4 regions of the Paenibacillus uliginis N3/975 genome follow, and region 1 is predicted to be linked to each of the others. Evidence: riboswitches for the same ligand, from Rfam matches in the RefSeq annotation. Region 1 holds a riboswitch; each other region holds the start of a gene.
What was found. Region 1 has a riboswitch for thiamine pyrophosphate ahead of B9N86_RS09265 (YkoF family thiamine/hydroxymethylpyrimidine-binding protein). Riboswitches for the same ligand answer to the same signal wherever they lie in the genome.
Positions count from the first base shown of each region.

Region 2: linked by a shared signal. The riboswitch ahead of B9N86_RS04080 (ECF transporter S component) and the one ahead of B9N86_RS09265 (YkoF family thiamine/hydroxymethylpyrimidine-binding protein) in region 1 are both predicted to bind thiamine pyrophosphate.
Region 3: linked by a shared signal. The riboswitch ahead of B9N86_RS26625 (ABC transporter substrate-binding protein) and the one ahead of B9N86_RS09265 (YkoF family thiamine/hydroxymethylpyrimidine-binding protein) in region 1 are both predicted to bind thiamine pyrophosphate.
Region 4: linked by a shared signal. The riboswitch ahead of tenA (thiaminase II) and the one ahead of B9N86_RS09265 (YkoF family thiamine/hydroxymethylpyrimidine-binding protein) in region 1 are both predicted to bind thiamine pyrophosphate.

Region 1 covers NZ_LT840184.1:1,960,110-1,964,323, reverse strand. The annotation lists gene B9N86_RS09280 (iron chelate uptake ABC transporter family permease subunit) at 1-43, opposite strand, end outside; gene B9N86_RS09275 (ABC transporter permease) at 33-986, opposite strand; gene B9N86_RS09270 (nitroreductase family protein) at 1,469-2,074, shown strand; TPP riboswitch at 2,240-2,340, shown strand; gene B9N86_RS09265 (YkoF family thiamine/hydroxymethylpyrimidine-binding protein) at 2,416-3,015, shown strand; gene B9N86_RS09260 (YjcZ family sporulation protein) at 3,098-3,196, opposite strand; gene B9N86_RS09255 (nucleotidyltransferase domain-containing protein) at 3,296-3,994, opposite strand; gene B9N86_RS09250 (class I SAM-dependent methyltransferase) at 4,152-4,214, shown strand, end outside.
Region 2 covers NZ_LT840184.1:875,983-880,196, reverse strand. The annotation lists gene B9N86_RS04090 (energy-coupling factor transporter transmembrane component T family protein) at 1-221, opposite strand, end outside; gene B9N86_RS04085 (ABC transporter ATP-binding protein) at 218-1,936, opposite strand; gene B9N86_RS04080 (ECF transporter S component) at 1,977-2,606, opposite strand; TPP riboswitch at 2,693-2,807, opposite strand; gene asd (archaetidylserine decarboxylase) at 2,975-3,778, shown strand; gene B9N86_RS04070 (SDR family oxidoreductase) at 3,782-4,214, opposite strand, start outside.
Region 3 covers NZ_LT840184.1:5,702,433-5,706,646, reverse strand. The annotation lists gene B9N86_RS26635 (ABC transporter permease) at 1-459, opposite strand, end outside; gene B9N86_RS26630 (MTH1187 family thiamine-binding protein) at 456-749, opposite strand; gene B9N86_RS26625 (ABC transporter substrate-binding protein) at 795-1,826, opposite strand; TPP riboswitch at 1,930-2,040, opposite strand; gene B9N86_RS26620 (VOC family protein) at 2,129-2,512, opposite strand; gene B9N86_RS26615 (GGDEF domain-containing protein) at 2,773-4,214, shown strand, end outside.
Region 4 covers NZ_LT840184.1:5,137,809-5,142,022, forward strand. The annotation lists gene thiD (bifunctional hydroxymethylpyrimidine kinase/phosphomethylpyrimidine kinase) at 1-647, opposite strand, end outside; gene thiM (hydroxyethylthiazole kinase) at 644-1,486, opposite strand; gene tenA (thiaminase II) at 1,542-2,213, opposite strand; TPP riboswitch at 2,358-2,461, opposite strand; gene B9N86_RS24080 (MFS transporter) at 2,587-3,765, opposite strand; gene B9N86_RS24085 (hypothetical protein) at 4,169-4,214, opposite strand, start outside.

The DNA.
Region 1 (4,214 bases):
GTGCCACCGCGGCCAGCAGACCGGTTTTGGCTTTATATGTCATATGCCTTTCTCCTCATCAATAAGTAAATGAATATACCGCTTCCGATTACACCCACGGTTAAGCTGATCGGAATTTCATAGGGATAAATGATAATTCGGCCGATGATGTCGCAGAAGAGAACAAATGCGGCCCCGAGCAGTGCGGTATGCGAAAGGCTTTTTTTCAAATGATCCCCCAAGTAAAGACTCACGATGTTTGGTACAATCAACCCCAGGAAAGGTATCATACCTACAGTCAGAACTACTGAAGCTGTCACCAGAGCCACAATGATCAAACCGATGTTCACAACTCTCCGGTAACGAAGTCCCAGATTTGTTGCGAACTCCTCTCCCATGCCCGCCACTGTAAACTTATTAGCGAACAAGTAAGCCAGAATGACCAGAGGAACACTTATGTACATCAGCTCGTACTGCCCCTTAATGATCATGGAGAAGTCACCCTGCAGCCAAGCAGACATGTTCTGAATAAGATCATATTTATAGGCGAAAAATGTAGCGATCGAGCTAATAATATTCCCGAACATCAATCCAACCAACGGGATAAATACGGCATCCTTGAATTTGATCTTGTCGAGGATCTTCATAAAGATCATCGTACCTGCAAATGCAAACAGGAATGCAACCAGCATTTTGATCAGAGGACCCGTGGTTGAGAACACCAGCATCGCTACCAGAATACCCAGCCTTGCGGAATCCATAGTCCCTGCCGTTGTTGGAGATACGAATTTGTTCCTGCTGAGCTGCTGCATGATCAAGCCGCAAATACTCATACTGACTCCCGCCAGAATTAGACTGACAAGCCTCGGTATACGACTGACTAGCATAATATGCTGTTGTTGTTCCGTCATTCGGAACAGGTCAAGCGGTGAAATGTCCTTTACTCCTATGAATAAGGAAATAATGGATAACACCACTACTGCTGCGATCAAGTATCTTTTATTCATAGCTCTTCCTTCTATGCGGGATGCAGTTCCGGTATGATCCGGCTGGATGTCGACATCACTCTCAATGAGATTGATTATCATTTGCGATCTAAAGTGAATTATATCATCACATTCTCAACCCGACAAGTATAATTGAGAATCAAACTCAATTATATTTTAAATTATTTGCACATTTGTTCATCATTTGTTCATAATGTTAAATTTTTTTCATGATAAGATCACTTGTTTAAATCGCTTGGTTCAATTATTTGTTTGAACTTCAAAAAAAGTGATTAATAAAATCTTGACAAAACATTCTGTATTATACTAAGATACTTACGTATCAATCATTTCTTACAAAACGTAAGTTAATGAACGTTGTGAGAACTCTATATGATTGATCCGAGTATTTAGAAACCAAGATGCATAATCACAGGTATATCAAGGAAATGCTTATATCAGGTGGAAATGCAAAAATGATAATTTTAGGAGGATTTTATTTTATGTCAACAGATTTCAGCACTGCCCTTAAGAATCGCCGCTCCCACTATGCAATCAGCAAAGATTCCGTTATTTCGGATGAGCGTATCCAGGAAATCGTAAATGAAGCTGTAAAACATACTCCGTCTTCTTTTAACTCCCAAAGTGCCCGTGTGGTTGTACTTTTAGGAGAACAACACGATAAGCTGTGGAACATGACAGAAGGTATTCTTAAAGAAGTTGTAGGCGGAAGTGAGGAGCAGTTTGCACCTACCGCTCAAAAAATGGCTGCTTTCCGTGGTGGTTACGGCACTGTTCTCTTCTTTGAAGACAGTAGCGTTATTTCACACCTGCAAGAAAACTTTGCTCTTTATGCGGATAACTTCCCAATCTGGTCTCAGCAGTCTTCAGGAATGCTTCAGTTCGTAGTATGGACAGCACTTGAAGCAGAAGGTCTTGGTGCTTCCTTGCAGCACTATAACCCACTGATTGATGAGAAAGTAAGAAACGAATGGAACCTGCCTGAAAGCTGGAAGCTTATAGCTCAAATGCCTTTCGGCAAACCTACAGCCGAGCCTAGCGAGAAAGAATTCCAACCTCTTGAAGATCGCGTAAAGCTGTTTAAATAAGTAACTTAGTCAAGAAAGCACCGATTATAGTCGGTGCTTTCTTTCATTATTTATAGTATCTTATACATATTGATATATCCTGGTCACGGCGAGTACAATATCGCTATAACGATTTTATCTTCAATTCATTGAAGTTCGCTTCACTCAACTTACTGACTCATTTTCAAGCTGAACTAGGGGTGCCTCGTGCTGAGAGACGAATTGTTCGTCAACCCTTACTACCCGATCTAGGTCATACTAGCGTGGGGAAGTGGAGCTTTATGTTTATTTTGCTATAAGCATAAAACTGCACTCCTTCACAGGGTGCAGTCTTTTTATATCTTATTAGGAGGTTATTATGTATGAGTAATCCAGCATGCGGGACCAGCAGGATCGTAGGCTGCCGTTTCTCTGTATTTCCGATGACAGACAGGTTCGTTCAGGTCATTACAGAAGCATTGGCGTCCGTAAACACGGACAAAGTATGGATGTATACCGATGATTTATGTACTTGCATTAGAGGCAGAGCTGAACATGTATTTGACGTAACCCGTGCGATATTCGCGCATTCAGCGGCCACTGGCGTACATACCGTATTTAATGGAACATTCTCCATTGGATGTCCAGGCGACAGCAAAGGTGATGTGTATATGTCTGAAGATGATACACGTATGAACGAAAGCCTTGCGGGTTCCGCTAATATTGAAACTGCCTGTCATTTCTCGCTCTATCCACTCGGCACAGAAAATTATATGGACATCATATACCAAGAGGTTGAGCGAGCAAAATCAAAAGGGACTTTAACACAAGGCATCCACTATGCCAGCCGACTGGACGGCACAGTATCAAGGGTGTTCGACACGCTCGAAGATGCCTTTATGCATGCAATTCAAACTGACCGAAGCCATCTGGTTATGACAGCTGTAGTATCGGCCAATAGCCCTTCACCAAAAGAAATCTAGCACATGATACTATCACACAAAACAAAGATGAGCTCGGCCTGATTGCAGGCCGAGCCTTGTTTCTTTTGTTCTGCTTAGTTGCTTATACCCATGCAGCAAGGATGATAACCAGCAGAATGAAAAGAACCAAAACCACGCCTACTGTACTACCGAAATATCCTCCACCGCAAACATCACCCATGTTGATCCCTCCTGAGTTTAAGTTTCGTGTGATCTAATCACAATATTAGTGTATTGAGATGGGAGCGATTCAGTAACGGCAAGAGCCCCTTACCTGTGTTTATTCTTCATACCCGATTAAATGAGGTCCTCCATAAGGCTCCAGTAGTCTTGGCACCAATTCGATTAACGCTTCCCGATCATCGTAAAGATACAGCCTTTCGAGCGCATCCTCCAAATCCGCTGCGATGCTGGAATTAAATGCCGACACCAAACGGTATAATGTCTTTCCTTCACCTGTCCAATGTTGATTTGCTCTAAGAATAAACTCGCAAAGCAGCGTGGTCAGTTTTTGAGCGATAAACCACATTTCTACACGTTTGTCTGAGCCTTTTAAATCCATCATAAATTCGGTTACAGCATAACGCGCTACATCTATATCAAAGGAAGTATAGGGCAACGGGCCATAATCCAGATCGTTTTGGGCTTCTTCCCGAATCTTCTCCCCTTCCGGGCGGGAATGAATTACTCTCCCTTCTGCAAGTATCCGCTGCAGAGTTGGATTTCCGGCCATTACACCCGCATCAAACTGCTCCCGGTATCCTGACGTTGTCAGGAAGAACAGTTCCACGACCCAGCCGAATGATTCAATCGTTTTTCGATTGAAGTCTTCCACACTGTCATCTATAAGCACAATATCGAGATCAGATTGCTCGTTGTGCTCTCCTCTGCCTGCACTTCCTCCTAATACAGCTATCAAGCAATTCGGATAGTCCCGAGATATCAGTTGTTTGGCTGCCTCAAACGGCTCAGTTTTCACGATACGTTCCCCCATTGTTTGATAAATATCTCCTCAGCCGAGAAAAACGGGCTCAAATTATTAAATTCAGCTAAAACCCCAAAGGTACCTTAAACATATGGTAAATAGACGAATACACTTTACACCGAATAAAGGAAGAATTGGGGGACTCAAGAGCATGAACTATATCAACATGCTATCCAAATTAGGAATGGGAAGCGCTCATCCGGGAGGATTTGAA
Region 2 (4,214 bases), 1.1 Mb from region 1:
AGAAACGCGATCGCAAACGGAAGGAAGAACAGAAGCATTTTCCAAGGCTTTATGCCACTTAAGACCAACAGACACACGGTAAAAATAACAGCTTGATACATAACAAAATCAATATCATGCGTCAACACGGTCATTAAGAATAGTCCCATCAGCACCCCAAGCTTAACAACAGGATTCGCACGATGCAGCCAAGTCAGCCGATTCGGCTTCCAGAAATTCATCGACTCACCCCCGATAGCATCAAGCTCCGTTCCCCCGAACTCTCATCAGCAGCTCTGTTTTCACCTATGGGACTGGCCGTCAATCTGGAAGAAGCCTGCTGCGAAATAATCTTCCCCTCCTGGACTTCCCATATATGAGTTGCCGCATTTTGGGCAATTTGCATCTCATGGGTTACCATCAGAATAGCTGTACCTGCCTGGCGCAATTCTTCACACATCTCCAATATGGAGAACGTATTCCGCGCATCCTGTCCAAACGTTGGCTCATCCAGCAGCAGCATCTCTGGTTCTCGTGCCATTGCGGTTGCTACGCTTAACCTTCTCTTTTGACCAGTCGACAGCTGATATGGATGACGCTGCTCCAGCCGGCTAAGCCCGAATCGCTTCAGGGATTCACGCGCAGCCATTTCTGCCTCTTCCAGCGGTATTCCGTCCACAAGCAGAGAATAGGCCACTTCATCCAGGACTCGTTCTGTGACGAATTGAAGCTCTGGATTTTGGAATACAAAGCCGATTCGTCCCAGCATTCCTTGCCGGAGTTTTCGTTCCTTTCTCTTTTTCCCTGGCGGGACAATATCTCCACCAAGACGGTATTCCCCTTCCGCCCTAAGCAGTCCCATCAGACCGAGCAGCAGCGAGCTTTTACCTGCTCCATTCGGCCCGATGACGGCTGCGAATTCGCCCGGATAAACCGTTGCTTTATCAACTGCCACAACCGGCTGCCCTTTACGGAGCACCGTGAAATCACTCAGTTCAAGTACCGGGTCTTGATTCACGCCCCCTGAGTGAAGTTCTTCCTGCTCACCACCATGCCATCGATTAATTCGGCTAATATTGCTGCTACCCGAATTTGTGGATAACTCTGTTACATGGGCAGCGCTGACACCACACACACCCTCTGCGTCTAAATCTTCACATAGCTCCTCTGTCCTTACCGTTACCGAAGTTAACGGTCGGAAGGTTTCCGTCCCGGCCGGAGATCCGGCATAGTCATCCCATACGCCCGGATACCAGATCCCGTATTCCGTTAGCTCTTTCTTAAATACGGTAAACACGACCTCGGGACTTCCCTGGCCCAGAATCACGCCATCCGGGCCAAATAGCACCACCCGGTCTACATAAGCTGCCATTTCTTCAATCCGGTGTTCTACAATAATGAGCGTCCGTCCATCTGAAACGGACTTCACAGCTTCCCAAATCTGTTCCCGGCCTTCCGGATCCAGCAACGCTGAAGGCTCATCCAGAAACAGCACCTCCGGTTGAAGGAGCAGCGCCGATGCGAGAGCAAGGCGTTGTTTCATCCCCTGAGAGAGATGGCTGATCGGAATATGTAAATTTTCTAAGCGCAAGCCAACGGAACTTAATACTTCTTGCATCCGGCCAGTCATCTCTTCCTGTGGCACAGAAAGATTTTCGAGCACAAAGGCCAGTTCTTCATCTACATACGGCATGCAAAACTGGGTGTCCGGATCTTGAAACACATACGCCCAAGAAGACGGAATCCGTTGATCCGAGCATTTCATCGGCACCTCTATCGCATGGGGTATCATCCCGCTGAGTACCTGAAGCAATGTGGATTTACCGCATCCGCTCGGTCCGAGCAGAAGCACCTTTTCCCCTTTTTGGGCAGCAAAAGACAGATCTTTAAACACCAGCCGATCTTCACCCGCAAATTTCAGCCGCAATCCTTCCACATACAGCGAGAATGGTACCATTCCTTCGCCGGCACTCGCTGAATGCTGATCACCTGGGTTCTCACACATGGCGCGGATCATCTAGAGCTTCATAATCTTTGGCTGAAGCAGGTCGAAGCAGTGAGGTTACACCTGTCCGCTCCAATGCTTTGGCCAAAGCGAACATCAGAAGTCCTGCAATCAACGCACCGCTTGCAACACGCATGCTGTACTTGGCAACAAACATCCACCACACATAATTGTCTGTATAAGCCAAATAGAAATCCATCACCATCGAACCGATTGCAGACGCTGCACCAGCCAGAGCAACAGTCCAGGCAGCATGTTTCCGGTAACGGAAGGCGGCAAATACCAGTTCCGCTCCCAGACCCTGTATGATACCGTACAGAAGCAGATTCAATCCCCAGCCGCTTCCGAACAGCACTTCAACATGCGCTGCTGCAAGCTCTGCAATTAATGCTACCCCTGGCTTTCGAATCAACAGAAAAGCAAGCGGAGCTGCTGCAAACCACATGCCGTACAACATCTCATCCGCCTCAAAAAATAACGGCTTAAACAAGCTGTATACCGAACCCCAGAAATGGTATACCACACCTAGAACAAGCGAGACCAGAACCGTAACAAGAATATCACTAAGCCGCAGTCCCCTTCTAACATTTCCATTCTTTTTTGCTTCAACACCAGATTGCATCACAGCTTCTCCTCTCTTACCCCAAATTGAATTAACAAACACGACAAAAAACCGTCTGGAAAATATGCGCAGACGGAAAATAGGCCCTATCAGGGTCGGATATTCTCTACGCTGGCATTACCCAGTTCAGATTAACGGTCAGCAGCGGGATCAACATCTGCAGTCTCAGCCTGATTCACTCAAGCCCCCGTATTCCATATTCGGTTTTAAGCTGACTTTAAAATACACCAGTCCTTCCTGAATTTGCAAGCCCCTTTTTTTCAAAATCCCCTTTTTATTGATTTAGCCCTTATTCTATGTCAATATAATGCAGAGTGCGCATATATCCAAAAACGCTATTTGTTAATGCAAGCACAAAGGAGAATTACATGGCTAAACAATTACTGAGGCTAATGACAGAACTGTCCTCCCGAAAGTGGGTATCCCGCATCATGGGTAGCTTTTCCCACAGCAGATGGAGCCGTTATCTCATACCAACGTTTATTCGAATATACAAAATTCCCGCCCATGAGGCTGAAAAAGAAATACATGAATACCGTTCGCTGAATGAGTTTTTTTCCCGCCGTCTAAAAATGGGCATGCGCGCAATCGATGAAACAGCGGGCGCCATGACCAGTCCTGTTGACGCCCTTATCACAGGCATGGGCCCCGTCAAAGCGGGAACCATTTTGAACGTAAAGGGCCAGGATTATACCGTCGACGAACTGCTGAACCATTCTCCACGGATGGGGAACTATCTTAATGGCTATGTATTCGTGCTTTACTTGAGTCCTACCGACTACCACCGGATTCATTCCCCGGTAACCGGTAAGAAAGCGGAAAGCGAACATCTCCGGGGCAAGGTGTATCCGGTGAACGATTTTGCGCTCACCAATATCCGAAATGTACTCAGCCGCAACGAAAGACTCATTACATATATCAGGCATGAACACGGCGAAGTGGCCGTTGTTAAGGTTGGCGCTATGAATGTCAGCAGTATTCGTTATACCGACGAGAAGACGAATGAATGGAGCAACGGCGATGACCTTGCCTACTTTGAATTCGGCTCTACCGTCGTCCTGCTGACGGAGAACGGAACCTTCACGCCTCGCGGTGATCTAAAGCTTGGCGACAAAGTCAAGATGGGAGAACTGCTCGGCCTGCTCCACGAACCGTCTGCCAAGAGCTCCTGAATTTCAGCGCTTCCTGCTTAGCGTCTTCAACACGATGCGCTGGAACATCCGGTAAGGCAGCAGCAGCTTGGCTGTAACGGTCATACGGGTGCCCTTCGGCAGCCGATATCTGAATCGGGGAGATTTCATCCGTGCGATTTCCCCTACCAGATGGGCCACCTCTCGTGGGTCGCCGCTGCTTTTGGCGGTTGCTTTTGAGAAATTCAGCACATCATCCAGCATAGCCCTATAGGGAGATCCCTCTTGTGCGCTAATATCACTAAACCCTTTACTCCATATGGCTGTACCATACGCACCGGGTTCGATCAGCACCACATCGATTCCTAACGGCTGAAGCTCCAGTGAGAGGCATTCACCAAATCCTTCTACAGCGAACTTTGAGGAGGCATATGGTCCGTAACCCGGAAATCCGACTACTCCGCTAATACTACTCATA
Region 3 (4,214 bases), 2.7 Mb from region 1:
CATGTAATTCATCATCGTCCGGTCAGTACGAGCAAGACCATCCATGGCTGAGACGGCGACCGGAAAGAAGCACACGAGTGTAATGACAATAACCTTTGGTAAGATTCCAAACCCGAACCAGATCATGAGCAGTGGAGCCAGCGCAATTGTCGGCACATTTTGGCTTACGACGAGAAGCGGGTACAGTGCGGTTTTCATCCAAGGGACCAGATGGAGAAGCAGCGCGATGACCAGACCGACAGCCGTTCCGATGGCGAAGCCAACTAGTGTCAGCTGCAGGGTGGCAAGTGTATGTCCGAGCAGATCTTCGGCTCCAGCAGCGGCTTCCCTGACGATGTCCGAAGGCGGTGGTAGGATCCAGTCTTCCACATGGAACAAGGAGACAGCCAACTGCCACACTGTTAAAAAGAAGAGGACCGCCACAAAGGGCGGCCATAGACGATTCCACCAAATCCTCATGGACGATATTTCTCAGTCAGCCGGTCCATGCTGATTCCTTCAGGATTTTGCGCGATTTTCACTTGGGATATGACGCTCGGGCAGCCCGCCTGGAAAAGTGCCTCGTGCATATCATTCACAATCTTCAGCAGCTCTGGCAGTTCTCCTTCCAGTGTCGTTTCCAGCGCGTTCACCTGATATTTGACACCTGATTCCTGAATGACTTTGATAGCTACGTCTACATAAGGTATGCTGTCCCGACCGTCGGGCGTCTTGGGAATCACTTGAATGCTGAGCAGTGTACTTGCCATGGTCCATTCCATCCTTTCGTTATATCGGATCTATTGTTCTGCGATTTATGGGCTATCCGGTAAAAAATCATTCGTGAACGCGCTGCCTGCCTCGAGTGGCTTATCCAGCAGTTTACGTTCAAACATCCAATCAGCATAACCCTTCCATACGCTTTCTTTCTGTTCTCCCCAGCGAGGAGCATCGTCTTGATAGAGCGGGCTAAGCCATTTCTGGCTAGCCAGCACCAGATCTTTGTCCAGCTCGGGTACTGCCTTGGAGAGGAGAGCAGCTGCTTCTTCCGGCTGTTTAATGGCGTAGTCATAGCCTTTAGCTGTAGCGCGCATGAACGCTTTGACCAGTTCCGGATCTTCATTGATCATTTTCTCGCTCGTTACCAGTACAGGGGTATAATAGTCCAGCGCTTCTGAATAGTCTTTCACATAAATCATGTCCAGTTTCTCTTCACGCAGCTCGGCTTCAATACCTGTCCAAGCGTAAAAGATCCAGGCAAAATCAATATCGCGCTTCACGGCAGTGAAATAATCCGCATCTCCCATATTAATCATTTTTACCTTGCTTACGTCGGCGTTATCCTTCTCCATGATCGATTTCATCACAGCCTCTTCTACAGGGGAACCCCAACCGCCGTAAGATTTGCCTTCAAAATCGGCTGCTTTTTTAATATTCCGGTCAACCGGAGCGGCAAACCCGGACGTATTATGCTGGATCACAGCTGCGATCGAAACGAGTGGCACGCCTTGAGTTCTCGCGAGAGTGACACTTTCCTGGTAGCTGACACCGAAGTCAGCCTTGCCTGAGGCGACCAGAGCATCACTGCCGCCAGCACCCGGCTGTACAATCTTGACGTTGAGCCCTTCCTCCTCGTAATATCCAAGATCTTTTGCAGCGTAAAGCCCTGTATGGTTCGTGTTTGCCGACCAGTCCAGCATAACCTGAACGTCCCGCAGCTCAGCAGCAGGTTTGTTCGAATCACTGGCCCCTTCGTTGTTCGGCTTTTCTTTGTTTCCGCATCCGGCAACGACAAGCAGCACCGCGCAGATTATCACCAAGGACATCCATCTTTTATTCCGTACCATGTTCTCTCTCCTTCTGAACACTTACTTCTACTTACCTAATCACAAAAAAAGCGTCCCGATATTCGGGACGCATACGAGCGCAAAGGTTGATAGCGGTATAAAGAGACCACTAAATACACATTCCTACGCTGGCATTACCCAGATCAGGTATAAGGGTCAGTATGTTAAGGTATACAATCTCAGCCGGCCAATTCCAGCACCCCGGTTCTTATGAAGTTGTTCACATAATTTATGATTAACTACGTGTATTATAGTCCGGCGTTCAACATCTGTCCAGTAAGGACTGGAAGCTATGGATATCCTCAGCGCTGGAAAAATTCAATGTTCTCCCCTTCGGGCCCATGAATAAAGAAGTAACGGTGTCCGTTCGGCAGAGTAACGATTTCTTCATCTAAATGCGGTACATTCAGAGACTTTACCCGGGCGTATTCTTCTTCAATGTTATCTGTACTCACCGCAAAGTGATGGACAGTCCCCTCTGCGGGAAGGGAGTCACTGTATCCTTGAATAAGCTCGACTTCGGTCTCGTCCTCACCGTGAAAGCCGAGGAATGCCAGCTCTATGACTCCGTTCGTATGTGTCAGTCGTCCTTTCAGCTCAAGTCCGACAACCTCCGTATAAAATGCAAGCGTCTTATCCAGGTCCCGCACCACAATACCCACATGATCCAGTCGTCTTCGTGTCATTTTCCAAGCACTCCTTATATATGAAAGTTTAAGAAATTAAAAGAATCATAGCATTTAATTCCTAGTTGTCAAGTAGGGATAGACGAATTTTATAAGGGAGAAGATCTTCCACAGGTAGGTTCAAATCTTACACTTTTGCGTTCTATTCTTTACTTCTTGGTGGGTAAAAAGTATCATTACAATAGATAAATGCCATAATTCTTTAGGCCTACTACATACATCATGTCTACACAAGCTAACCTTTTACAGGGGGAACGCTTATGAACTGGAATATAGCACGAATGGCACCGCTGAGGCTGGCGGTTATATATTTGTTTGTTCAATTTATGGTTGTGCTTTGGGTTCCGGAAGCCGAGGCTGTTCAGAGGGTCCTGACAGTTATCGCGCCGCTCGCCGCTTCAGGATACCTCGCTTTAGCTGCCTTGCGGCATATGGGATCGCTGCGGATTTTTTGGCTGTTGGTCATGCTGGGACTGATCTGCGAAGGATTAGCCCAGTTCGTATGGGCATATCCGATATGGACCAAGGGAGAATATCTGGCTGAACTGAGCACCGCGGATTGGCTCTGGACCATGGAGATGGTGTTGTTTACCACAGGGCTAGTCTATTTGTTCGGATACGAACAAGGACTGCTTAGAGGTCTGCGGTTTATGTTTGATATCGTTATTATATTTATCGTCTTTATTACGGTAAGTTGGGAATATCTCTTGAAGCCTCAACTGCAGGGTTACCTCCTAGAAGGAGAAGGGACCTCGCTCTGGGTAAACCTGATGTATCCAGTGTGCGGCATTATACTGATATTTTTCACACTTGTCTTGTATGCTAATGCCAAGCAAGTTCAGGCAATGGTTGCAGTGTATCTTTGTTTTGGTGGCTTGGCTTTTGTAATCGGGAACCTATTTTATTTAGTTACTGTCGATTTGGTGGGGGCTGTTCCGAACCCTTATTTGGACCTGCTCTGGACAACGGCTGTGTTCCTTATCGGAATGGCGGGCGTACGTTCGGTTTCTGGAATGCGGGAAAAGGACATCGTGAAGGACAAGCAGCCTGCATTTGGGACGTTTTTGGTAAAGTATCTGCTGCCGTACGGTGTTCTCGGGTGGCTTTTTTATTTGATCACGGAGCGATTCGAGGGATGGAGCGGACTGTTTACAGGCTTGTCGCTTAGCGTATTGTTTATTCTGGTTCGTCAGGTGCTCATCCAATTGGAAAATGACCGGCTGATGGAGCGTCTGCACGTCAGCTTGAAGCAAAGTGAGTATCTCGCCCATCATGACGATCTCACAGGCTTGTACAACCGTCGTTATTTCAATGCCCGTCTGATGGAGGGCATTGAGGATGCTGACCAAAAGGGGAGTAGGCTGGGTCTGCTGTATATGGACCTGAACCAGTTTAAATCCGTGAATGACAGCTACGGTCACCGGACCGGTGATCTGCTTATCCAAATGGTAGCACGAAGACTGTGTTCCTTGGACAGTGAACGAATGATTGTTTCCCGTCTGGGCGGGGACGAATTTACCGTTATGGTCTATCCTGCCGTGGACGATAGAGAACTGGCGGAACTAGCTGACCAGATTAGCGCGCACTTGAGTAAGCCCTATGAGCTGGAGGGAGTCGAGATCCAGACGGGGGCTAGCATTGGACTCGCGGTATATCCTGATCATGCCGCGAATGATCAGGAGTTGATCGGACGAGCTGATTC
Region 4 (4,214 bases), 3.2 Mb from region 1:
ACCTGCCCGCTTCCGCAGTTCGCCCCATCCTCGCTATTTTCGTTGTACTCAAAATTTTCACGGGTGTCACTACTCCAGCCGACCTGCCCATCCTCGCCCTCATCATGCCCGCCCTTGATCACAACGATCTTCGGCCCTAGATCGCGGATACGCCTTGCGGCTTCCCGGCGGTCCCCCATGGATCGGATGCTCATCCCGGATAACACTTCGGCTTCCGGGATATTAGGAGTAACGACGAGCGCCAAGGGCAACAAATCCTCCTTGAGTGCCTGCACCGCTTCTGTCCGCAGCAGCTCGGCGCCACCTTTGGCGATCATCACCGGATCGACAACAACCTTTTCCCAACCAAATTTCCGGATCTGTTCTGCCACGATGCGGATAATATCTGCACTAAACAACATGCCAGTCTTCAAAGCATCTACCCCAAGGTCTGACCCTACAACTTCGATCTGCTCTGCCGACGCTTCCGGAGGTAGTGGATATACCCCATGGACACCCAGTGTATTCTGTACCGTTATCGCAGTAATAGCCGACATGCCATATACACCAAGCTCCTGAAACGTCTTGAGGTCCGCCTGAATTCCGGCTCCGCCGCCGCTGTCCGAGCCAGCAATCGTCAACGCTCTGGGAACGCGAGTGCTCGTCATCGTCTATCACCTGCAGCGGCTGCACTCAATTCCCGAATAACGGAGCGTCCCTCCAATGAGCCCGGGTGCAGCTTGGCGAGCTCATCCAGAAACGCAACCTGGAAGCTTCCGGGTCCGAGATCAGACGTACGTTCCGCTGCCCGTGAGGCAGCCGCACCATAAAAGGCGAGGCCTGTAGTACCTGCCAGCATCAGGTCCGGTTCAACTGCAGCAAAAGCACCCAGCACCGAGGTCAGCAGACAGCCTGCTCCGGTCACCTTGGTGAGCAACACGTCTCCACCGCTTATGATCCGGACTAACGCTCCATCCGTAATGACATCCTTTTGTCCGGTAATCGCGACGATCGTATTCAGCTCTCGTACGGCCCGTATCGCCAGGTCCACATTCCCACCGCCTGCGCTGTCTCCAGCATCCACGCCTTTGATCTCCCGTTCCTCTCCCACAAGATGGGCGATTTCAGCCGCATTGCCCCGCACGAGTGAAATCTTGACCTCGCTAAGGATTCGCAGAGCCGACTCCGTCCGAAACGTTGTGGCTCCCGCGCCCACCGGGTCCAGTAGAACCGGGACGCCATGGGCATTCGCCGATTGCCCGGCGATGATCATGGCGTCCACCAATTCACGGGACAATGTTCCAATGTTCAGCACCAGCGCACCTGCGATCTTCGCCATGTCAGCGACTTCATCAGGAGAATAAGCCATCACAGGCGATGCGCCCAACGCATAAAGACCATTCGCCGTAAAATTGGTCACCACCACATTCGTCATGTTATGTACGAGCGGTTTGTTTGTTCGCACCTTTTCAAGGAGAGCAGAAAGCTCTTGATCCAGCATACTCATATTGATCAGCCTCTCTTATCATTATAGAATCGCAAAAATATCACAAGTCCGCAGCCTACACCTGCAATGGCCACTCTTCCTGCCGGTAAGCCATGTCCCAGAACATATACTCCAGCTGGCAGCTGAGCATGAAATGTTCAGCCATGCGCTCACGCTCGGCAGCCGTTGCTTCTTGCGCCCACGTATCCACACGACTGCGGAAATTGGCTGCTGCATCTTCGGCCCGATTCCCGTAAAAATATATCCACTCATAGAACGGATGGCTCTCATCCGGCTGAACCTCATCCAGCAGCTTCCGGCCGATCTCTAAGTACGTCCAAGGACAAGGCAGCAGCACGGCCATGATCTCACCAAGGCTACCTTCGTGTGCAACCGTCAGCATGTGATGGATATAATGATGTGCGGATGGAGCGAGCGGGTACCCCTGCATTTCTTCATAAGTTACTCCTGCAACAGCACAGAAATTTTGATGCGGGTGAACTTCGCTGTGGAGTATAAAAGAAATCTGTTCATTAAAATCTGCAATCTCATCCCGTGTTCTACATTTAGAGATCGCGATCCCGTAAATCCGCATATAGGCATTCAAATACTCATAGTCCTGTTTGATATAGTGAATTAACTGTTCCTTGGACAAATTCCCGTCTGCAATACCTCTCACAAAGGGATGCTCATAAATGGCCTGAAAAATGCCGTCCGCCTTCTGACGGAGCTCTTGCGTAAAACTCACTTTTCCCCACCTCCAAATAATTGAAGAGCAGGAAGTCCCGTAAGACAGCACCCTCGGAACAACGCAAAAAAAAGCCGCCCCGAAAGCTGGAGCGGCTTCATCTATATGCCTATGAGTGTGAACGAACACATCGCATTTAAGACCTTATAACCGACTCCACTTTCCTACGCTAGTATGAACTAGATCAGGTTCAAAGGGTCCAAGATATCCTCTTGTCTCAGCCGCTAACGGCTCCCCTAGTGGACTTCCTATTCTATTGAGTAATACTGTACAAAGGTTTACTAGATCTGTCAAACATCGTTATTAGAAAAATGAATACGGACTATCGAAGCTGCTTTATCTTTTTCAAAAATATGTACAATTCGCTTTAAGCTCATTTATGGGAATGAGTCCGGTTCTCTATCGTAACCACTGGATGGTACGGTTCGTCTTTCGGAAGCATAGTCAACAGGAATGGAACCAGCAGAGCCATACTTACTGCAAATATAATATAAGGAACAGTAGGGCCATATGTATCAAACACAAAGCCACCCAATGCAGGTCCTATGATCATCCCAAGATTTGAGCCAATGGAATATTTGCCAAAGGCATCCCCAATATGTTCTTCTGGAATCCTCTTAAAAAACATGGCATCGAGAGAAAGATTAAACGTTGAACAGGAAATGATAAAAATTGTCCAAAGTAAAGCAAAAATGCTTAGACTAGAAGAAAATACAATTGTCGAAATGGTTATGAAGGATATAACTACTGATAAAGTAGTAGCCTTACGATAACCTATACGATCTCCAAGTTTGCCCAAAAAGGAACCTGAAAAAGATGAGACAAGCATTGGCAACAAAAAAGTAATGGCAATTTCTTTAATGTCTGCATCAAATCCAGCTTGTAGATAGGGTATTAATAGAGCAAAAATCATACTGGATAACAAACAGAAAAGCACATTAACAAACCAGATTTTTCGCTTTTCTGGAGATAAAACAAGTTTAGGTATATAAGTCATACGTTGCTGCTCAGATGCTCTGGATATGACCAAAGAGTAAACAAATGCCAATGCGGCAACTGCTCCACAAGCCGTAAATAATACTGTCCATCCGTTCAGCAGCTCATATCTGTTTAGAATAAAAAAACATAATCCAACGCCAATAAGACCGCCGAAATTTCGGTTACTGCTAAAGCTTCCTAATTTTTGTGCAAAACCACTTTTTGTATCTGTGATCATTCCGTACAGGGATATTGTAAGCAAAATACCTGCTACACCATGTATCACTCTGGCGAGGAGCAGAATCGATAATTCAGTCGCAACGGCATAGACAAAGTACGCTATGAAAAAACACAATAAAGAACTTATAAATATGGAGCGCCGACTGTATTTATCTGAGACCTTACCAAGAATAAGTCTCATGATCAATTGAAACATTGAGAACACAGAAATTAAGATAGTGAGTTGAAACGTAGTAAATCCCAGCTCTTTTGTATACACAGGCAATAAAACGTCAAGAAAAATGATTGGTAAAGAAATCATAATAATAGGAATCTTTAATTTCTTATAATCCATGACAACACCTCTCTATTTTTTCTGCTACCATCCTCCTGCAGAAGCTCGATACACTTCCCGATCCAGGACGCCCGTAAGTTTATTAATTAATCCTAATCAAAAAAGCAAAAAATGTAAATGCTTGTTAATTATGTTTGTGTGTATAAGCAAAATATGAATCTTAATTCATTGACCATAATGTTCTCAGTGGTAAATACGGGAGCTTATGTTCTTATTTTTCTGAAGCGGTTGTAAAAATGGGACTATGACAAAAAGAGACGAATGAAGGACAACAGATTTTCTCTGACGCCGTAAAGAAGTGATTTTATGATGGCCGAATTGTTAGTACAAGCTCAGCAACACCACGATCAGGAGGCATCGCCAACAAGAAAAGGCTGGCCAATTTATATTGGTCAGCCTTTTCTTATTTTTCAATAGGTTTAACTTCAATTTGATTAACAACGAATTCA